DNA from 3 places in the Janthinobacterium sp. OK676 genome. Region 1 is predicted to be linked to each of the others. Evidence: predicted binding sites of a transcription regulator. Region 1 holds the regulator's gene; each other region holds the start of a gene.
What was found. Region 1 encodes LexA, which represses DNA repair genes until DNA is damaged. Its sites were predicted from a motif close to ACTGTATNNNNATACAGT; they were not measured.
Positions count from the first base shown of each region.

Region 2: the regulator LexA is predicted to act here: its motif matches at 5,277-5,294, upstream of imuA (translesion DNA synthesis-associated protein ImuA).
Region 3: the regulator LexA is predicted to act here: its motif matches at 4,141-4,158, upstream of BLU39_RS04130 (PA0069 family radical SAM protein).

Region 1 covers NZ_FNHA01000002.1:353,623-360,930, reverse strand. Annotated here, with positions in the region: gene BLU39_RS05195 (SPOR domain-containing protein) at 1-83, shown strand, start outside; gene BLU39_RS05190 (CvpA family protein) at 104-592, shown strand; gene purF (amidophosphoribosyltransferase) at 631-2,154, shown strand; gene BLU39_RS05180 (cystathionine gamma-synthase family protein) at 2,262-3,503, shown strand; gene lexA (transcriptional repressor LexA) at 3,574-4,209, opposite strand; gene rpsF (30S ribosomal protein S6) at 4,475-4,861, shown strand; gene priB (primosomal replication protein N) at 4,882-5,181, shown strand; gene rpsR (30S ribosomal protein S18) at 5,207-5,497, shown strand; gene rplI (50S ribosomal protein L9) at 5,525-5,980, shown strand; gene BLU39_RS05150 (replicative DNA helicase) at 6,116-7,308, shown strand, end outside.
Region 2 covers NZ_FNHA01000002.1:483,034-490,341, forward strand. Annotated here, with positions in the region: gene BLU39_RS05720 (Do family serine endopeptidase) at 1-121, opposite strand, end outside; gene BLU39_RS05725 (Hsp20 family protein) at 406-867, opposite strand; gene BLU39_RS05730 (hypothetical protein) at 1,090-1,440, shown strand; gene BLU39_RS05735 (alpha/beta hydrolase family protein) at 1,515-2,273, opposite strand; gene BLU39_RS05740 (glutathione S-transferase N-terminal domain-containing protein) at 2,344-3,048, opposite strand; gene BLU39_RS05745 (Y-family DNA polymerase) at 3,129-4,616, opposite strand; gene imuA (translesion DNA synthesis-associated protein ImuA) at 4,546-5,256, opposite strand; gene BLU39_RS05755 (putative Na+/H+ antiporter) at 5,463-6,728, shown strand; gene BLU39_RS05760 (GNAT family N-acetyltransferase) at 6,779-7,308, opposite strand, start outside.
Region 3 covers NZ_FNHA01000002.1:112,279-119,586, forward strand. Annotated here, with positions in the region: gene BLU39_RS04110 (fumarylacetoacetate hydrolase family protein) at 1-639, opposite strand, end outside; gene BLU39_RS04115 (VOC family protein) at 687-1,220, opposite strand; gene BLU39_RS04120 (LysR family transcriptional regulator) at 1,346-2,281, shown strand; gene BLU39_RS04125 (gamma-glutamylcyclotransferase) at 2,344-2,931, shown strand; gene BLU39_RS04130 (PA0069 family radical SAM protein) at 2,936-4,078, opposite strand; gene BLU39_RS04135 (tRNA-uridine aminocarboxypropyltransferase) at 4,207-4,911, opposite strand; gene BLU39_RS04140 (methyl-accepting chemotaxis protein) at 4,998-6,755, opposite strand; gene BLU39_RS04145 (lipocalin family protein) at 7,021-7,308, opposite strand, start outside.

The DNA of each region.
Region 1 (7,308 bases):
CGTTCGGCAGTCGTGAAGACGCTGAAAAGACCCGCGCCAAGCTGCAAAAGCTGGGCCTGGGCGGCAGCCTGGTACCGGCGTGATGTTGCAAGGCTGAATCGGCGTGACGATCTTCGATTACCTGGTGCTGTTCGTGCTGGTGACGTCCGTGCTGATCAGCATGATGCGTGGCCTGGTCAAGGAAATACTGTCCCTGGTCAGCTGGATCGTGGCCTTCGTCATTGCCAACGCGTATGGCGCCACCCTGGCGAAATTCCTGCCGGAAGCCGTGCCGGGCGAAGCCATCCGTTTGCTGCTGGCTTTCGTCGTGCTGTTCATCGGCGTTCGCATTTTGATGGGATTGCTGTCCATGACGGTCGACGCGCTCGTCAAGGTAACGGGCCTGAGCCTGGCCGACCGCACCCTGGGCACCCTGTTCGGCGTGGCGCGGGGCCTTGTGATCGTGCTGACCGCCGTCATCTTGTGTGGCATGACGTCCATACCGCAGCAGCCATTCTGGAAAAACGCGCAGCTCAGCCCGCTCGCGGAGCAGGGCGCGCGCGCCATCAAGCCTTATCTGCCTGCCGCTTACGCGCAGCATGTGAAATTTTGAATTTTTTTAAAATCAGTAGCACAGTTTAGGAGCACACCATGTGTGGCATCGTCGGCGTCGTTTCCCATCAACCTGTCAATCAATTGCTCTATGATGCATTGTTGCTCCTGCAACATCGCGGTCAGGACGCGGCAGGGATTGCGACCAATCACAGCAGTATGTTTTCCATGCACAAAGCCAACGGCCTCGTGCGTGACGTCTTCCGCACGCGTAACATGCGTTCGCTGCAAGGCAACTCGGGTATCGGCCACTGCCGTTATCCGACGGCCGGATCGTCGAGCGAAGAGGAAGCACAACCGTTCTATGTGAATGCGCCGTTCGGCATCACCCTGGCGCACAATGGCAACCTGACCAACTGGGAACAGTTGAAACAGGAAATGTTCAAGAACGACCGCCGCCACATCAATACCGATTCCGATTCGGAAGTGCTGCTCAATGTGCTCGCGCATGAAATCCAGGAAGCGACGACGGGCCTGAACCTGGACCCGGAAGCCATCTTCAAGGCCGTTACCGTGCTGAACCGCCGCGTCAAGGGTGGCTATGCCGCCGTCGCGCAAATCGCCGGCGTGGGCTTGCTGGCCTTCCGCGATCCGCACGGCATCCGTCCGCTGTGCCTGGGCATCAATGAAACGGAGCAAGGTCCCGAATACCTGATCGCTTCCGAATCCGTGGCCCTGGAAGGCATGGGTTTCCGCTTCGTGCGCGACATCGGTCCCGGCGAAGCCGTGTTCATCGACGCCGACAAGCAATTGCACAGCGCCCAGTGCGCCGACAACGCCAGCCTGAACCCGTGCGTGTTCGAATTCGTCTACCTGGCCCGTCCCGACTCCGTCATCGACGGCGCTTCCGTGTACGCCACGCGCCTGAAAATGGGCGAATACCTGGCCGAGAAGATCCGCGCCGAATTGCCAGGCGTGCATATCGACGTGGTCATGCCGATTCCCGATTCCTCGCGTCCGGCCGCCATCCAGCTGGCCATGGCGCTGAACATCGAGTACCGCGAAGGCTTCATCAAGAACCGCTACATCGGCCGCACCTTCATCATGCCGGGTCAGGCGGCGCGCAAGAAATCCGTGCGCCAGAAGCTCAACGCGATCCCGTCCGAGTTCAAGGACAAAGTCGTGCTGCTGGTCGACGATTCCATCGTGCGCGGCACCACCAGCCGTGAAATCGTGCAGATGGCGCGTGAAGCCGGTGCGACGAAGGTCATCTTCGCTTCGGCCGCGCCACCGGTGATCTACCCGAACGTGTACGGCATCGACATGCCGACGCGCGACGAGCTGATCGCCTACGGCCGCACGACGGAAGAGGTGTGCCGCGAAATCACGGCCGATTACCTGGTCTACCAGGATATCGGCGCGCTGAAGCAGGCCATCGCCGACGTCAACCCGGCCCTGACGAACTTCGAGGCTTCGTGCTTCGATGGCGTCTACGTGACGGGCGACGTGTCGCAGGAATACCTGGACCGCCTGGAATATGCGCGCCACCATCCGAAGGCGGCAGCGCCCGAAGATACGCCACGTTCCCAACTGAACCTGAACCTGGCGACAACGGAAGCATAAGTACCTGCCCGGCCGATGCCGGGCTTTTTTTGGGGGCGGACCTTCAGGTCTGACCCCAGCACTTGCCTTGGGTTAAGCGGCAAGACGAGTATTTTGGAACTTCCACCATGACCACCAAAAAAAACTACGGCTTCACCACCACCATCCTGCATAACGACCGCCGCAAGGGCATCGAGCACGGCTCCTTGCACAAGCCCGTGCATACCTCCGTTGCCTTTGGCTACGCCGATGCGCGCCAGCTGGCGTCCGTGTTCCAAGGCAAGGAAGCGGGCTTCCGCTACGGCCGCCAGGGTAACCCGACCGTTTCCGCGCTGGAAGACAAGGTCAACCAGATGGAAGACGGCGTGGCGACCCTGTGCTTCTCCACCGGCATGGGTGCCATCGGCGCCGTGGTGCAATCGTTGCTGCGCGCGGGCGACCATGTCGTGTCGTCGGCCTTCTTGTTTGGCAACACCAACAGCCTGTGGCAAACGGTGACGGGGCAGGGTATCGGCGTGTCCTTCGTCGACGCCACGGACGTGGCCAACGTGGCGGCCGCCATCACGCCGGCCACGCGCATCGTGTTCGTGGAAACCATCGCCAATCCGCGCACGCAGATCGCCGACCTGAAGAAAATCGGCGACCTGTGCCGCGAAAAAGGCATCTTGTACATCGTCGACAACACGATGACGACGCCATATCTGTTCCGCCCGAAAGCCGTGGGCGCGGGCCTGGTGGTCAATGCCTTGACGAAATCGATCGGCGGCCACGGCAATGCCCTGGGCGGCAGCTTGACGGACACGGGCGTGTTCGACTGGACGCAATATCCGAATATCTTTGAGAATTACAAAAAGGCGGCGCCCGCGCAATGGGGCATCGCGCAAATCCGTGCCAAGGCCTTGCGCGACTTCGGCGCCTCGCTGGGGCCGGAGGCGGCGCACCATATCGCCGTCGGCGCGGAAACCATGGCCTTGCGCATGGACCGCACTTGCTCGAACGCCCTGGCGCTGGCCACCATGCTGGCCGCCGACCCGAGAGTGGCGGCCGTGCATTACCCGGGCCTGGCGTCGCACCCGCAGCACGCGCTGGCGACGGACTTGTTCCGCAGCTATGGCTCGCTGTTCAGCTTTGAGCTGAAAGACGGCATCGACTGCTTCGATTTCCTCAACCGTTTGAACTTGGCCATTCCAGCGAGCAACCTCGGCGACACGCGCACCCTCGTCATTCCCGTCGCCCACACGATTTTCTACGAGATGGGGGCCGAGCGTCGCGCCAGCATGGGTATCGCCGAATCCCTGATCCGCGTGTCGGTGGGCATCGAAGATGAGGCCGATCTGCTCGAGGATTTCAGCAATGCGCTGGACGCATAAGCAGCCGCGCATAATGTAAAAAAGGGCCGCGACAGTCATGCTGTCGCGGCCCTTTTTTTACGCTAAAAGCTTAATGCCAGCTGCGCATGAGTCCTACCGCCAAGCCTTCCAGGGCGAACTCATCTTCCGGCGACACGGTAATCACCTTGAAGTCCGGGTTTTCAGGCAGCAGTTCGATGACGGAGCCCGTCTTCTTGTAGCGCTTGACGGTGACTTCGTCGCCGATGCGGGCGACGACGATCTGGCCATTCTTGGCGCTGTCGACTTTTTTCACGGCCAGCAAGTCGCCATCCATGATGCCGGCGTCGCGCATGGACCAGCCGCGCACCTTGAGCAGGAAGTCGGGCTTGGCCGAGAACAGGGCAGGGTCCACGTTGTAGCTCGCTTCCAGGTTTTCCTGCGCCAGGATGGGCGAGCCCGCCGCCACCCGGCCGATCAGGGGCAGCGACATCAGCAGCGCTGCCGGCACTTTCGATGGCGGCGCTTCGGCGGCCGCGCCGATCAGGCGGATGCCGCGCGAGGTGCCGGGCGAAATCTCGATCGCGCCCTTGCGGGCCAGGGCCTGCAAATGCTCTTCGGCCGCGTTGGCCGATTTGAAACCCAGTTCATTGGCGATTTCGGCACGGGTAGGAGGAAAACCCGTGTTTTCAATCGCGTCCTTGATCAGGTTCAGGATTTGTTCTTGTCGTGCTGTCAGCTTGATCATGAGCGGTGGGTGCATACTAAAATGCTGTCTATATGAACAGTCTGTATTTTTGTACAGTATCGCGCACTATGCAAGGGGATTTCGGCCTTTTTGCGTGATTTTGAAAGAAATACTGCTATCCGGGCAAGAAAGGGGCGGCTTGGTGGGCGCGGCGCAAGCAATGATTGAATAGTTTGCGAAAGGCGGTTATAATCTTCGGCTGACCTTCCCACACCCGTCTTGACGCCGGGGTGGGCGATTATCAATCCGACCTGAAGGAGTTTGCATGCGTCATTATGAAATAGTCTTTATCGTCCATCCGGACCAAAGCGAGCAAGTGCCCGCGATGATCGAACGCTACAAAGCCAGCGTAACCACCCGCGGCGGTTCGGTTCACCGCGTGGAAGATTGGGGCCGCCGTCAAATGGCTTACTCGATCCAAAAGCTGCCTAAAGCACACTACATCTGCCTGAACATCGAATGCGACAACGAGACCCTGGTCGAGTTGGAAACAGCATTCAAATTCAATGATGCCGTGTTGCGTCACCTGACCGTTAAAATGAAGAAAGCTGAAACAGCTCCTTCGCCGATGATGAAATCGGTACAACGCGAAGACGCGGCCAAAAGCCACCGCACCGAAGCACCAGCAGCCGCTCCAGCCGCAGCCGCTTAATTTTTGACCAGGATCGTGCGCTGAACCAGCTACAAGTAACCGCCATCATTGCCGAGCGCGAAATATTGCGCTACACCCCGGCAGGGCTGCCGATTGTGAATGCAGTATTGCAACACAGTTCGCAGCAGATGGAAGCAGGGATTGCCCGTTTGACCGAGTTTGATGTTGCCGCGCTAGCCGCTGGCGAAATCTCAGGCCGGTTCAGTCAGGCAAGCTTGGGCGGGATCTATCAGTTCACGGGTTTCCTGGCCAGAAAAAGCCGCAACAGCAAGAGTTTGGTGTTTCACATCATTGATTTTAGTGCAGTCATTCCCGACTAGCGCATTTTAGATACAGGAGCCTGACATGGCATTCGGTAAAAAGTTCGACAAAAATAAGCTCAAGCTTAAAGAAAAACGCAAACAGCAAAACCCATTGTTCAAACGTAAGAAGTTCTGCCGCTTCACGGCAGCTCACGTTGAGCAAGTCGACTACAAAGACGTCGACACGCTGAAAGACTTCGTCCAGGAAAACGGCAAGATCATGCCAGCGCGCCTGACCGGTACCAAAGCGCACTACCAGCGCCAAGTCGACACCGCAATCAAGCGCGCTCGCTTCCTCGCGCTGCTGCCATACACCGATCTGCACCACGCTTAATCGGTCAGATATTCCTGGAGAAGAACTATGCAAATCATTCTGTTAGAAAAAGTTGTTAACGTCGGTAACCTCGGCGAAGTCGTCAAAGTCAAAGACGGTTACGCACGTAACTTCCTGATCCCACAACGCCTGGCACGTCGTGCTACGGCAACCGCTGTGGCTGAATTCGAAGTCAAGCGCGCCGAACTGGAAAAAGCTGCTGCCGCCAAACTGGCCGCATCGCAAGCCCAGGGCGAAAAACTGAGCGGCCTGACCGTTCAAGTTGCTCAAAAAGCTGGCGTCGATGGCCGTCTGTTCGGTTCCGTCACTAACTTCGACATCGCTGAAGCGCTGACCAAGCAAGGTTTTGCTGTTGAAAAAGCACAAATCCGCATGCCTACCGGCCCGCTGAAGATCGTTGGCGAGCACAACGTTTCGGTTGCTCTGCACACCGACGTGGTCGTGGAAGTTGTTATCGCTGTCGTTCCAGACGCGAACGCGTAATTGTCTGCGGGCCTGGCCCGCAAGCATTGCCGCACTATGAAAAGCCGGGTTCGCCCGGCTTTTTTGTGGCCTTTTTTTCGCTCAATTTCAGCCCTTTATTTTTGCCAGCACGCCGAAGCGGGTATAATTCGCGCCATGAACGCCCCCTCTGATCCGCAACTGGATTCCCTCCGTATTCCGCCGCATTCGATCGAAGCAGAACAATCCGTCATCGGTGGTCTGCTGCGCGACAATGCCGCGTATGACCGCATCGCCGACTTCATGCATGCGGAGGATTTCTATCGCTATGACCATCGCATCATCTTCGAGCAAATCGTCAAGATGGTTAACGCTTCCAAGCCAGCCGATGTCATTACTGTTTTTGAAACCCTGACCCAGCTCGGCAAGGCCGATGACGTGGGCGGACTCGCTTACCTGAACGCCATGGCGCAAAACACGCCATCGGCCGCGAACATCCGGCGTTACGCCGAGATCGTGCGCGACCGCGGCGTGCTGCGCAAGCTCATCACCGTCGCCGACGATATCTCCGGCACGGCCTTCAGCCCGCAAGGCAAGGAAGTCAAGCAGATGCTTGACGAGGCCGAATCGAAGATTTTCGCCATCGCCGAAGAAGGCGCGCGCGGCGCCCAGGGCTGGACCGCCATCCAGCCCCTGCTGACGCAGGTGGTCGAGCGCATCGACGAGCTGTACAGCCGCGACAACCAGAGTGAAATCACGGGCGTGCCCACCGGTTTCATCGACCTCGACCGCATGACCTCCGGTCTGCAGCCGGGCGACCTGGTGATCGTGGCGGGCCGTCCTTCGATGGGCAAGACGGCGTTTTCCGTCAACATCGGCGAAAACGTGGCCATCGACAGCGGCTTGCCCGTGGCCGTGTTCTCGATGGAGATGGGCGGCGCCCAGCTGGCCATGCGTATGCTCGGCTCCGTCGGACAGCTCGACCAGCACCGTTTGCGTACTGGCCGCCTGAACGACGAAGACTGGCCGCGCCTGACGAATGCGATCCAGAAGATGAACGACGCGCAGTTGTACATCGATGAAACGCCCGCGCTCAATTCCATCGAATTGCGCGCCCGCTCGCGCCGCTTGTCGCGTCAATGCGGCAAGCTGGGCCTGATCATCGTCGATTACTTGCAACTGATGTCGGCCAATACGCCGGGCGACAACCGCGCCACGGAAATTTCCGAGATTTCGCGGGGCTTGAAAGGCCTGGCGAAAGAACTCGGATGCCCCGTGATCGCGCTGTCCCAGCTGAACCGCTCGCTGGAGCAACGCCCGAACAAACGTCCTGTCATGTCCGACTTGCGCGAATCGGGCGCTATCGAGCA
Region 2 (7,308 bases), 130 kb from region 1:
TCGCGCCGGCATTGTTCTGATGCACCACCATGGCGCCACCGGCACCCAGCACACCGATCGCGGCCAGCGCGGCTACGGTGCGTTTGATTTTCAGGGATGCGGTATTCGTTTGCTGTTCCATGAATTGCTCCTCATTCAATGAGATTTTGATGTATGCAATAGTGGGCCACGAGTCTTAGGCGGTGCTTAACATTTTTCCATTTGGAAACAGGCATTTGCGCCTTTAAGCATGGCTTAATCTGGCCTGCCGCACGCACCTTGCATGGCGCTCAATGAAGGGCCCGAACGGGCTCCAGACGTGACACTGGCCGGATCAACCGGCCAGTATTTTACTGCATGGGGAAGGAGAAAACCCTCCCGGCCGCCAAGGCGCCCGAAGGGACGCCGAGGTCAGCTCACCTCAGATCAAGCTGCCTGACGCTGTTCCAGGGTGCTGACGGTGGCGCCAGTGCTGGTGCCGATCTCGATCTTGCGCGGTTTCAGCGCTTCCGGCACTTCACGCACCAGGTCGATGGTCAGCATGCCGTTTTCAAACGTGGCGCCCGTGACCTTCACGTGGTTGGCCAGCTGGAAACGCTGTTCGAAATCGCGGGCAGCGATGCCGCGGTGCAAGAACGTGCGTTCGACGCCATCTTTCTGCTTGCGGCCAGTGACGTGCAGGGAGTCGCGTTCGGTGATGATGTCGATCTCTTCACGCGAGAAGCCGGCCAGTGCCATCACGATGCGGTACTTGTCTTCCGACACCAGTTCGATGTTGTACGGCGGATAGCTCGGTTGCGCATCGGCGCGTTGTTCGTTGAGCAGCTGTGCCAGGCGGTCGAAGCCAATGGCGGAACGGTAGAGGGGAGCAAGGTCAAAAGTACGCATGATAAATATCCTTTTCAAATGAAGCGATAAGAGGGGCGGACCTCACCGTGAGCATCCGCTTGTTACCGATATACGGCCTCTCCAGCCCCTTTCAAGGCCTTGAAATTGGCGAAAAACGCCCCAGAGACCGCTCAATTTGTAAGAAATTTTTACATGGCCAGCCCAGGGGGATTTTGCATGACCGCCCCTATGCGCGGCCGGCTTTTGGTGTATGCTGGCGACATGAACAATGACACCGACATCCAGCTCAGCGGCCCCTTCAAGGCCACCGACGGCTCCGGCCGTGCCCACGACATCAAGGCCATCCGCATCTTCGACGAAGGCTACGGCATCATCGACGTCTACGTCGATTTCGCCGCCCCGCTCGAAGCGGGCGCCTACAAGGACAAGACCCTGGTCGGCCACATCCTGGCCCGCCTGCGCAGCCTCGGCTACGTGGGCCCCGACTTCGGCCATGGCGACCTGGGCTTGCAAGACAAGAAACTGATCGTTCTGGAAGCGCCCGAGGAATTCTCGGCCTTTGCCGTGAGCAAGGGCTGGAAAGATCTTTCGGCCGAGTTTGACGAAGACTGATCCGTTTTCTCCCCCATCTGCGCCGCGCCAGCTTCTGCTGCCGCGGCGTTTTTCATGGGCGGCCGCTTAGTGACTTAGCTGATATAGCGCGCGCTCCACGCGGCGATGACGTTGGCGACGTAGGCCGCGTCATCGCGCCCCGTCAACAGATGGTCGGCGTCGTCGAGCGAAACGAAGCTTTTCGGGTGCTTGGCCGCCGTAAAGATATCCATCGCATTCGACAGGCTCACCGTCGTGTCGTTCGGCGCGTGCATCACCAGCAGGGCGCGGCGCAGGCCGGCGATGTGCTCTTTTAAGCTGTGGCTGCCCGCGTCATCGACGAATTGCTGGCGGATGCGGAAGGGCCGCCCTTCCAGCTGCACCAGCGCTTCGCCCTCGGTGGCGATTTTCTCGAGGTGGTCGCCAAACATGCGCGTCACGTAGGCGGGCGTGCCCGGTGCGGCCAGGGTCACCACGGCCGTCGCTTCCGGCACTTGCGACGCGGCGGCCAGCACGGCGGCACCGCCCAGGCTGTGGCCGATCAGCAATTGCGGCGCGGCGTGCCTGGCCCGCAAAAAGTCGGCGGCGGCGACCAGGTCGGCCACGTTCGACGAGAAATTCGTGGCGGCGAACTCGCCCTCGCTGGCGCCCAGCCCCGTGAAGTCGAAGCGCAGCACGGCGATGCCGTGCTCCGTCAAGCCTTGCGCGATGCGCCGCGCGGCCAGCACGTCCTTGCCGCAAGTAAAACAGTGGGCGAACAGCGCGTGGGCACGGATGGCGCCGTCGGGCGCATCGAGCCGCGCCGCCAGCACATGGCCGTGCGCGCCGGGAAAATCTTGCCTGGTCGATTTCATTGTCTCGTATCAAAGCTGCCGCGCAGCGCGGCCGATGGCGCATTGTAGCGCCGCCCGGCCACTGCCTGCGTTAATCCCTCTTCGGAATATTGACGCCTTTGGCAACGGCTGGCCTGGCCAGGAACGCATCGAGCACGCGCTGCACGTTCGGGAAATTTTCAAAACCGACAAGGTCGCCTGCGCCATAGAAACCCACCAGGCAGCGCACCCACGGGAAGATGGCGATGTCGGCAATCGTGTACTGGCTACCCATGATCCAGTCGCGGCCCTGCAGGCGCTGCTCGAGCACGCCCAGCAGGCGCTTGGCCTCGCCGATGTAGCGTTCCAGCGGACGCTTGTCCTCGTAATCCTTGCCGGCAAATTTATGGAAGAAGCCCACCTGGCCGAACATGGGGCCGATACCGCCCATCTGGAACATCAGCCACTGGATGGTTTCATAGCGCAGGCCCGCGTCCTGCGGAATGAACTTGCCCGTCTTTTCGGCCAGGTACAGCAGGATGGCGCCTGACTCGAACAGGGCCAGCGGCTTGCCGTCGGGACCGTTCGGGTCGAGGATGGCGGGAATCTTGTTGTTGGGATTGAGGGACAGGAACTCGGGCGATGTCTGGTCGTTCTGCTCGAAGCTGACCAGGTGCGGCTCGTACGCCAGGCCCAGCTCTTCCAGCAAAATCGAAACCTTGATGCCGTTCGGCGTCGGCAGCGAATACAGCTGCAAGCGTTCGGGATGCAGGGCAGGCCATTTTTGGGTGATGGGGAAGTCGGAAAGCTGTGTCATGGATATCCTTCGTTTCAATTAAGATGCGGCGCCGGGAAGCCAGTATAGCCAAGCACGGCAGTTTCAGCAGGACAGCGCATTCAGCCAAACAAACCATGCAAAAACCAGCGCGGCGCGGCGTCTTCTCCGCTGCCGGCGATGCGCTCGCGGTAGACCCAGTAATGAGCATGGTCAAGGCCTTCGGCGATGAAATAATCGCGCGCTTGCGACTGGCCCCACCAGCCCGCCTCTATGCGTTCGGCAACGGACACCATTTTCAAGGGCGAGCCATAGAATGGCCGGTGCTCGCGCATCAGCAGGGCGATGGGCTGGGCCAGCAGCCAGCCGGGACGGGGCATGCCGGCCAAGCCGGGCGGCAAGTCCGGCTGGGCGTTCCTGGCGCCAGGCTTGGTCGGCAGCGGCAGCCACTGGTTGGCCGCTTCGGGACGGTAATCGGCGCGTGGTGCTGCCTGCAAGACATTGTCGCTCCCCAGGCGCGCCACCAGCAATTCCAGCAAGCGCTGGCGCTCCTGCGGCGTGCCGCCCGGCTCGGGGAACAGGCTGTCGCTGGGCGGCGCCATCGGCTGCACCTGCAGCGCTTCCAGGGTCAGGCCGATCACGGGGGCGTCCAGCGTCAGCTGGGCCAGGCGCTCCTTGAGCAGGCGCACCAGATGCTCGTCGCGCCACACGGCCTCGCCCAGCGCCAGGTCGATGATGGTGGGCGCGCGCGCCACCCTGCCCCGCTCGTGCGCCAGCAACAGCTGGATGCGCTCGACGGCAAATTGCCGCGCGCACAGCCAGCCCGTCATTTGCTGCAGCAGGCGGCGCGCGCCGAACAGCAGCGCGTCGGCGTGCTCCACGCGGTCGAACAGTTCCAGGCTGGCGCGGAACGTGGGCGGCGCTTCCAGCCACACGAACAGTTCCGTGCTGTGGCCATGCGCATCGTCGAGCATGTCGAGCAAGGCCCCGCCGCAGCGGCGCTGCAAGCCGGGCCGGGGCAAGTGGCGCAGCTGCCCCAGGGTGCGGCAGCCGATGCCCTCGAACCAGTCGAGCCAGGGGCGCGCGGGCGGCAGCAAGGCGCACGGCAAGCGGTCGAGGCGGCGCACGAGACTGGCCATGCCCAGCACGCGGCCCTGGCGCGTACCGGCGCGCGCCAGCAGCCAGGCGCCGCGCGCCGTGGGCGCGCACGACAGCTGGGCCGTGTAGCCGAGTGCGCGCAAGCTGGCCGCGATGTGCCGGCACAGGGCGCGCACGCCGCCGAACAGGCGCAGGCTGGCGCCCGCATCGACCAGCAGGGTCGCTTCCTCGCCCAGCGCCACCAGCGGCGAATATTGCAGCAGCGCCAGCGCCACCGCTTGCAGGGCTTGCGCTTCCAGTTCAGGAGAGCGCTCGTGCAGGCGCGCCTGCGGCGCCAGCATCAGCGCGCCCGCGCGGCGCATGCCCGGCCGGATGCCGGCCGCCAGCGCCAGCGGCGACACGGCCATCACTTGCTCCTGCTCCAGCACCACGCTCAGGTGGTCAGCCGACCAGCGCGGGCAAAATACTTCGAGCGGGAGCCGGGGCAGGCACAGGCCGATCCAGAGTCGCATGACGCAGCAATAAAGAAGGTGGTTGCAGGGGCAGGAACAGGGGCGCGTCGCGCTGCGGTCCCCGGCGCTTGATGAAACCGATGTCGATACCGCCGGCGGCCGGGCGCACGGACAGGCGCAGCGGCGCCGGCGACGCATCCTGCGCGCCGTGCAGGGGGCGCAGCATGCAGAACAGGGTGTTGCCGCTTTGCGCGGCCAGGTGCAGACGGCGCAGGCTGTCGGCGCGCACGTGCTGCTGCCAGAACAGCAAGGCGCCGCACGTACCGCTGCGCAAGATGTTTTCCGCCGCCCACAAGGCATCCTTGCTGCCGGCGCTTTTAAGCCACAGCAGCTGCGACGGCGCCAGCCCCTGCGCGGCCAGGGCCAGCGCTTGCGGCGGATGGGGCGGCTGCAGCAGCACGATGGGCAAGCCCTGCAGTTGCGCCAGCGCGGGCGCCAGCAGCCGCAATTCGCCGCTGCCCGGCTGCTGCACCAGCAGGTCGATCAGGCTGCCGCTGGGCCAGCCGCCACCGGGCAACTGCGCGGACAGGGCGGCAAAACCCGTGTCCAGGCAGCGCGTGGCGCCCTGCCCCAGCTGCGATGCACGCCATAAAGACGGGTGCAAGGCTTCCGGCGAGGCCATCAATTGAGAATGTTGCATCATTGGCTAGATAGATAAATACTGTATGCATATACAGTACTATCCAGGCCCGCTTTTGGCAAGGTTTATCTCACTGCCGCTGGCGCCGGGGCCGCTCCGCCATGTCCGAAAAACCCCGTTTTTGGTATCGATTGCTGTACCATAAGCACTCTCCTTACCGCTCGGCAATGCACCGGGCGGCTTCCTCCGTCCATAAGGAAACGCATTTGACCACCATCCAAATCATCAGCGCCATCGTCTTCGGCCTCGCGCTCATCCACACTTTTGCCGCCAAGTCGTTTGAAACCTTGTCGCGGCGCCATCCCCGCCATGCGGGCTTGCTGCACTTGCTGGGCGAAGTGGAAGTCGTGTTCGGCTTCTGGGCCTTCATCCTGATCATCATCATGGCCTTTGTCTCGGGCAGCGATGCGGCCATCGAGTATGCCGAGTCGCGCCATTACACGGAGCCGCTGTTCGTCTTTGTCGTCATGGTCGTGGCCGCCTCACGCCCCGTGCTCGACGCCGTGCAGCGCCTGTTGAAAGGCGTGGCGCGCGTCATGCCGCTGCGCACGGAACTGGCCCTCGTCTGGCTGGGACTGGCGCTCGTGCCCCTGACGGGTTCATTGATCACGGAACCGGCCGCCATGACCCTGGCAGCGCTGATGCTGGCGCCGCAAATCTTCCGCCCGGGCATCCCCGAATGGCTGAAATATGGCGCGCTGGGCGTGCTGTTCGTCAACGTTTCCATCGGCGGCACCCTCACCTCGTACGCGGCGCCGCCCGTGCTGATGGTGGCCACCACGTGGAACTGGGACAGCGCCTACATGGCCAGCCACTTCGGCTGGAAAGCCGCCATCGCCGTGCTGATCAACGCCACGGGCGTAAGCATATTGCTGCGCAAATATCTGCACAGCAACACTTCCGACATCAAGCCGAAGGCCGGCGAGGTGGAAGCGCCAAAAGTGCCGCTGGCCGTCAGCCTCGTGCACATGATCGTACTGGCCGGCGTGGTGACACTGGCGCACCATCCCGTGCTGTTCATCGGCCTGTTCCTGTTCTTCCTCGGCTTCGTGCAGGCGTACGAACGCTATCAAAGCCCGCTGATCCTCAAGGAAGGCTTGCTGGTCGGCTTCTTCCTCGGCGGCCTGGTGGTACTGGGTGGCATGCAGCAATGGTGGCTGCAGCCCATCGTTTCGAGCCTGAAACCGCTGGCCCTGTTCTTCGGCGCCCTGGGCTTGACGGCCATTACCGACAATGCGGCCCTCACTTACCTCGGTTCGCTGATCGTCGGCATGACGGATGAAGCGAAATACATGCTGATGGCGGGCGCCGTGGCCGGTGGCGGCCTGACCGTCATCGCCAATGCGCCGAATCCGGCCGGCGTGGCCCTGCTGCGCCGCGGCTTCAAGGATGAATCGATCGGCGCCGTCGGCCTGCTGGCCGGCGCCCTGCTGCCGACGGCCGTGGCCGGCCTGGCCTTCCTGGCCCTGTAAGTCTTCACGGGGCGGCTGCCGGCCGCCCCTGCTCCCTTCAGTTTCCCGCCTCAGTTGCCTTCATACACCAGGAAATGCAGCCGGTCATAGAACAGGCTGTAGGCGTAGTCGAACGTGCCCACGCTGCGAAAACCCTTGTGCAGATACACTTGCAGCGCTTCGCTCTTTTCCCACACGGTCAGGGCGACGCGCGCGCAGCCCTTGCGGCTGGCCAGGTCGCGGATCTCATGGAACATTTGCCTGAATAAACCCTGGCCCCGGTATTTCTCGTCGATGGCCAGGCTGCTGACGAAACAATCGTCGGCACGCGCATGCGCGAGCACGAAGGCATCATAGGCATCGTCGAGCGCCTTCATGTCGTCGCGGTAATAGGAGACGGCGCCGCAGGCCTGGAACTCGTCCATCGTCGCGGCCGTGAAGAAGCCGATGAAGCGCCCGTCCTCGTCATGCAGGCCGTGGATGTGCGCCAGGTACGGATCGATGTTTTGCCGCCGCTGCAATTCGACGAATTGCAGATTGAGTTTATTGCCGAACGAGCAGTATTCCAGGTAGCTGGTGGCAAACAGCAGCTTCGCCATGC
Region 3 (7,308 bases), 240 kb from region 1:
GTCCGCCCATTCATTACCCAGTTCGTCCGGCGTGACGGCGACGGGCGAAAACGCGCTGGCCGCCTTCGACTGGAAGAAGCCGAAACCCTTGGCCAGTTCGCCCGGAATGAGGTTGCGCAAGGAGACATCGTTGACCAGCATGAGCAGGCGGATGGCTTTTGCCGCGTCGTCCACGCCGGCACCCATGGCCACGTCGCCCGTAATCACCGCCACTTCCGCTTCCAGGTCGATGCCCCACTCTTCGGACAGGGCGAAGATCGGCTCGCGCGGGCCTATGAAACTGTCGGAGCCACCCTGATACATCAGCGGGTCCGTGTAGAACGAGGCCGGCACTTCCGCGTTGCGCGCCTTGCGCACCAGTTCCACGTGGTTGATGTAGGCGGAACCGTCGGCCCACTGGTAGGCGCGCGGCAGCGGCGAGTGACACAGCTTTGCATCAAACGGCTGCGCGTCCGGCGCCTTGCCCGCGTTCAGGTCGGCGTAGGCCAGTTCCAGTTTCGGCGCGACGGCGTCCCAGTTGTCGAGCGCGACCTGCAACGTGGGCGCGATGGCGGCCACGCGCTGGTACTGGCGCAGGTCGCGGCTGACGAGGACCAGGGCGCCGTCACGGCTGCCGTTTTTCAGGGTTGCGAATTTCATGGCGTTCCTTGTTCGGTGTGTGTTTCAGAGAGTGGGGGGCCGGGCGCTCAGGCGTCGGCCGGCGCATGCATCCAGGCGGCGTGTTTGGGCGCGCGGCGCGTCTGCGACCATTCTTCCAGCATTTCCCATTTGACGGCGTCCAGTTTGGCCATCATCTCGGGCGTGCCCACGTTGGCCGCCAGTTCGAGGCGGTGGCCGTTCGGATCGAAGAAATAGATCGACTGGAAGATGGCGTGGTTGACGGGACCCAGCACCTCGATGCCGCCGGCCACCAGGCGCTCCTTGGCGGCCAGCAGTTCTTCCATGCTGCCCACTTCCAGCGCCAGGTGCTGCACCCAGGCCGGGGTATTGCGGTCGCGGTCCATCGGCGGCTGCGTCGGCAGCTCGAAAAAGGCCAGCACATTGCCCTGGCCCGCGTCGAGGAAGACGTGCATGTACGGGTCCGGCGCCTTGGTCGACGGCACCAGGTCTTCGGCGATGGCGAGGACGAAATTCATGTTCAAATGCTTGACGTACCACTCGACGGTTTTCTTCGCGTCGATGCAGCGATAGGCGACGTGGTGAATTTGCTTGATCTTCATGGTCTGTCTCCAATGGATGGCGCCGTGGGCGCGATGGCTGGCCTGTTTTTCAGCTTTTCACCATTAGAATCGAGTTACAGCTATCATACAAACAATTTTTAACCATTGATTTATCGGATTATCTTATGAGTCCCAGCCTGCGGCAAATGCGCGCCTTCGTGGCGCTGGCCAAGACCGGCAGTTTCACCCTGGCCGCCGAATACCTGCATGTGACGCAATCGGCCTTGAGCGGCTTGATCAAGGAACTGGAAAGCGTGCTGGGCGTACGCGTGGTCGAGCGCAGCACGCGCAAGACGCAACTGTCGGAAATCGGCCGCGAACTGTATCCGCTGTTTGAAAAGATGATCGAGGACCTCGACGGCGCCATGGCCGGCATCGCCCAGCGCAAGGCCCTGAAAACGGGCATGGTGCGCATCGCCGCGCCGCAGATGATGGCGTGCACCCTGCTGCCGGAAGTGATCGCCGCCTACCGCCAGGCGCACCCGGACGTGCAGCTGCGCCTCGTCGACTGCCCCGTGGAGAATGTCTCGGCGCGCGTCTTCAGCGGCGAAGTCGATTTCGGCATCGGTCCCGAGCGCGACCCGACGGCGGAAATTGCCGCGCAGGCGCTGTTCGAAATGCCCTTCGTGCTGGTCTTCCCCGAGCAGCACCCGCTGCGGCAAAAGGAAAGAGTCACATGGGCCGACGTGGGCGACTACCCCTTCATTTCACTGCAGGGCCAGTTCACGGAACGCCTGCTGCGCGACATGCACGGCAGCTTCCGCGAGCTGTCGCTCAACCCCTACAATGAAGTGACGTTCATGACGACGGCGCTGGCCATGGTCAGCGCCAACCTGGGCATCACGGTCTGCCTGCCGTACGCGGAACCGATGGTCAAACTATATCAATTGCAGATGCGCGCCCTGCACGAACCGGAACTGACGCGGCGCTTTTTCGTGTACACGAAGACGGGGCGGTCGCTGTCGCCGGCTGCCGAAAGCTTCATGGCCTTCCTGTTCCAGTTCGTCGAGACGCACGAGTGGAACGTGGGAGCGGGCGGCCCAGCCGGCGCCGTTTTATAATCCACCATCGCCCCTTCACCGCTTACGCCATGACCCAGCCTGACCAGAACGACCTGTCCGCCATCGACGCCGCCACCATCGCCATCAACCAGCGCATGAACAAATTCGACGGCCATGCACAGGTTTGGCTGTTCGGCTATGGCTCGCTGATCTACAAGGCGGACTTTCCGTATATCGAACGCCGCCCCGCCAGCATCGCCGGCTGGACGCGGCGCTTCTGGCAAGGCTCGCACGACCACCGCGGCACGCCGATGGCGCCGGGCCGGGTCGCGACCATCGTGCCGCAGGCCGGCGCCGTGTGCGACGGCATGGCCTACCTGATCACGCCCGAAGTCTTCGCCCACCTCGACCATCGCGAAAAGAACGGCTATTTGCGCCTGGCCACCGACATCACCTTCGAGGACGGCGGCAAGGTCGAAGGCCTCGTGTACATCGCCAACGAGGAAAACGCCGCTTTCCTGGGCGCCGCCCCGGAACTGGACATCGCGCGCCAGATCGCCCGATCAAACGGCCCCAGCGGCCCGAACAGCGAATACCTGCTGCACCTGGCCAGCGCCCTGCGCGAACTGGGCAAGAGCGACCCGCACGTCTTCGCCATCGAGCAGCATCTGGCGCACATCCAGGCAAAGACCCACGATAACGCCGCGTAACTTCTTAAAACAGGTCCAGCTGCCCCGCATTGCCATTTTTCACTTTCGCGCCCAACGGCGGCACCACCAGCGGCCGGCGGAACTGCGTGCAATCGAGCTGCTTGAAGCGGCCGCCCTTGCCGTGCAGCCCCAGCCGGTGCACGGCTTTTTCAAAGCGCTGGCGTATGAGGTCCGCCCACACGCCTTCGCCCCGCATGCGCGCACCGAACGCGCTGTCGTAATCCTTGCCGCCCCGCATTTCGCGTACCCGGTTCATCACGCGCTGCGCCCGTTCCGGGAAGTGCGCTTCCAGCCATTGCTGGAACAAGGGACTCACTTCCCACGGCAGGCGCAGCACCACGTAATGAGCGTGGATGGCGCCCGCGTCGCGCACGGCTTCGAGCAATTGCTCGATTTCCGGTTCCGTCACAAAGGGAATGATGGGCGCGATGCTCACGCCCACGGGGATGCCCGCCTCGGTCAGGGTGCGGATGGTGCGCAGGCGCCGTGCCGGGGCGGCCGCGCGCGGTTCCAGGGTGCGGGCGATGGCCGGGTCGAGCGTGGTGACAGTGACGGCCACTGCCGCCAGATGCCTGGCCGCCATCGGCGCCAGAATGTCGATATCGCGCTCGATCAGCGACGATTTCGTGATCAGCGCCACGGGGTGGTCGCACTCCTGCAGCACTTCCAGCACGCGCCGCGTCAGCTGCCGCTCGCGTTCGCACGGCTGATACGCATCGGTATTGACGCCCAGGGCGATCGGTTCTGGCACGTACGACGGCCTGGCCAGTTCGCGCCGCAACAGCTCGGGCGCGTTCACCTTGGCGTAGATGCGGCTTTCGAAGTCCAGGCCCGGCGACAGGCCCAGATAGCTGTGCGTGGGACGGGCAAAGCAATAGATGCAGCCATGCTCGCAGCCGCGATAGGGATTGAGCGACACATTGAAGGGCAAATCGGGCGAAGCGTTGCGCGTGAGGATGGTGCGCGCCTGCTCGTCGCTGACCTGCGTCTTCCAGGCCGGCGCCGCCTCTTCCCCAGCCGCCCCATCCAGGCCGCCCACGCTCCAGCCATCATCGAAGCCGGCGCGCGCATGCACCTCGTAGCGCCCTTGCAGGTTCGATACGGCACCGCGCCCCTTTTTGGCTTTCAGCGATTGCGGCGGCAGCATGGCTTGCCCGGCAAAGCTGTCATCGTGCTCTGGAATGATTGCTTTCATGAACGGCCCCATCAACTGTATATACGTACAGTATACTATGCCGCTGTCCGGCCAATATCAAGGGCTGCCATGGTGCTATTTCAAGCTTTTTCGCCCTGCGCCATGACATAACTCAACTGCTGCGCCACAAAACCGTCAAATGCCGTGATCAGGGGAACGAAGCGGGCCGCGTCCTGCTCCAACTGCATGAGGGCGTAACACGTTGCTTCCAGGGTCGATAACTGGTCTGGCGCGTGCGCCTTGCGGATCAGGTAATGGGAAGCGGGCGTATCGCGCAAAGGCAGCCGCGGCAGCTGCTGCAACAGGGGATTCAGATACAGCATCTTGCGGCTCTTGCGCCAGGTGGCGTCCAGCACCACCAGCCGCAGGCGGGCCGAAAATGGGGCCGGATCAGACAAGATGGCGGGGTCGAGCGCTGGCGGCGGCGCGATGCCCAGCGAACGGTCGCCTGGCGTATCCGGGTATAGCAACACGTTGTGCTTGCCGGCCAGCAATTCGTCGAGCGTTTCGGGAGCAAACTGCTCGCCCGTCAGCATGTGGCTGTTGGGCAGGCTCAGGTGCAGCAAGCGGGCGCTGCCCTTGGCATTGTGGACTTCCAGCGGATGCTGCAGGATCAGTACTTCCACCGCGTGGGAAACGGGGGTGATCCAGCGGCAGATGCAGCTGCTTTCAGCGCGCAGGCAGGCCGGGCAGCGCGCGCGTTTTGCGGGTTCAGCCGGGGAGGACGATGCAGCGGGTTGGCTGAAGGTATGGCTGGAAGTATTACTGGAGGGTTGGCTGGGGATACGGCGGGTGGTCATGGCGGAGCGCGTTCGCGGCTGTCTTCAAGCCGCGATTGTAGCGCCCGCGCCATGCCAGGGGGAGTTTGCGCTTAAAACTCTTCCCACTCGTCGGCGCCCGACGCCACCGGTGCCTTCGGCGCGCGTGCACGCACGGCGTCCGCTTGCGCCGACTTGCCCGGCGCGGGTGCCGCCACGGCCGGTGCCGGCGCGCGGTACTTGGCAGGCCGCATGACGGGTCGGGTGGCAGCTTTTACTTGAGCAGACGCCGCCACGGACGGACTGGCACTGGCCGACACATAGTGCTGCGCTGCATCGAGCTTGAACAGGCCCACGACGTCGGCCAGCTTGGCAGCCTGTTCCTGCATGGATTCGGCCGCCGCGGCCGCTTCTTCCACCAGGGCCGCGTTTTGCTGCGTCACCTGGTCCATCTGGCCGATGGCCTGGTTGACTTGTTCGATGCCGGCGCGCTGTTCATCGCTGGCGTCCGTGATCTGGTTCATGATCTGCGTCACATGGCTGATGCTTTGCACGATTTCGTCCATGGTGCGGCCCGCCTTGTCCACCAGTTGTGAACCGGCCTCGACCTTTTGCACGGAATCGTCGATCAAGCCCTTGATTTCCTTGGCAGCCGCGCTCGAGCGCTGCGCCAGGTTGCGCACTTCACTGGCCACGACGGCAAAACCACGGCCCTGCTCGCCGGCCCTGGCCGCTTCCACGGCCGCGTTCAGTGCCAGGATATTCGTCTGGAAGGCGATGGCGTCGATGACGCTGATGATGTCGACGATCTTGCGCGAGGAATCGTTGATCGAGCCCATGGTGCTGACCACTTCCGATACCACCACCCCGCCCTTGCTGGCGATCTGCGAGGCGTCGATGGCCAGCTGGTTGGCGCTGCGCGCATTGTCGGCATTGAGTTTCACGGTGGAGGTCAGCTCTTCCATGGAAGACGCCGTCTCTTCCAGCGAGCTGGCCTGCTCTTCCGTGCGTGACGACAAGTCCAGGTTGCCGGCGGCAATTTCACTCGACGCCGTGCTGATCGATTCCGTGCCGGAACGCACCTGGCCGACGATGCTCACCAGCTTGTCGTTCATGTTTTTCAGCGCGTGCATCAATTGCCCCGTTTCATCGCGGCTTTCCACCACGATATGGCTGGTCAGGTCACCGGCGGACACGGCTTCCGCCACTTCGACGGCCCGCGTGATGGGGCGCGTGATCGAGCGCGTGATCCAGTACGCGCAAGCAATGCCCAGCAAGATGGCGACCACGCCAAGCGAGATCAGCAGCGTACGGCCGTTTTCGTAGCGCGAACGGATTTGCGCGGCCGTTTCATCGAGCAATTTGGCTTCCAGCACTTCCAGCTTCTTCAGCGACGCCAGGTAGATGTCGCGCTTGACGGCCATGTCGCCTTCGTACAGGCGCTTGCCCAGTTCCAGGTCGCCCGCATTCTTGGCCTTGAACACGTTCTTGCGCACTTCCGTGTAGGCCTTGCGCGTGCTCAGCACCTCCTGGTATAGCGCCTGCTCTTCGGCGCTCAACTCGCTCTTGCCGATATCGTTCTGGATTTCCGTGGCGCGTGCGGACGAGACCGCCATTTCCTTTTCAAACTGTTTCTGGTGTTCGGGATCGCTGACTTTCCAGGCGGCCGCCGTGCGCGCCGCGTTCACCTCGATGACCTTGGTCCATTCGCCGATCAGGCGCTCGTTGCGCACCTTGACGTTGACGAGCGCATCGGTCTCCTTGCTGGCGCTTTGCATCTGCACGATGCCCACCACGGTCAAGGTCGTCAACAGAAGGAGGACGGCGGCAAAACCGCCACCAAGACGTACGCCGATTTTGAGGTTCTTCATTGCGTGATTCCTATCTGAAAAAAAACGATGCACAGACGCCACGAAACCGACCTACTGCCAGGTATCAATATAGCAGGCATCTGCCGTGCGGCAATCACGAGTGGTGGCGCGAAAGACCCTTCGCCACCGGAATGGCAGCGCGCCGCAGCGCACTACTTTGTAGCAGATTGTGAGTGAATCAGAGGGGCATTGCAAGAAATAACATGCGGAAAAGCAACAGCCAGAAGGCGCTATGCCGCCACGAACGGGCGGCGGGCAGGCAAGGTCAGTTTTGCTTCACATAGATCAATTTCGACGTATCGAAACCCAGGCCGCGGGCCTTGTCGATCAGGCGCTGCTGCACGGCAGGGTCCATGGTCGGCGTGCGCGACAGCAACCACAAGTAAGACTTGTCGGGACCGCTGATCATGGAATAGCTGTAATTTTGCTGGTCGAGGTCGAAGACGATGTAGGAACCATAGAAAGGACCAAAAAACGACACTTTCAGGTAAGCCACGTCTTTCTTGTCCACAAAATACGCCTTGCCTTCCGCCTCCTTCCAGACGGCATCCGC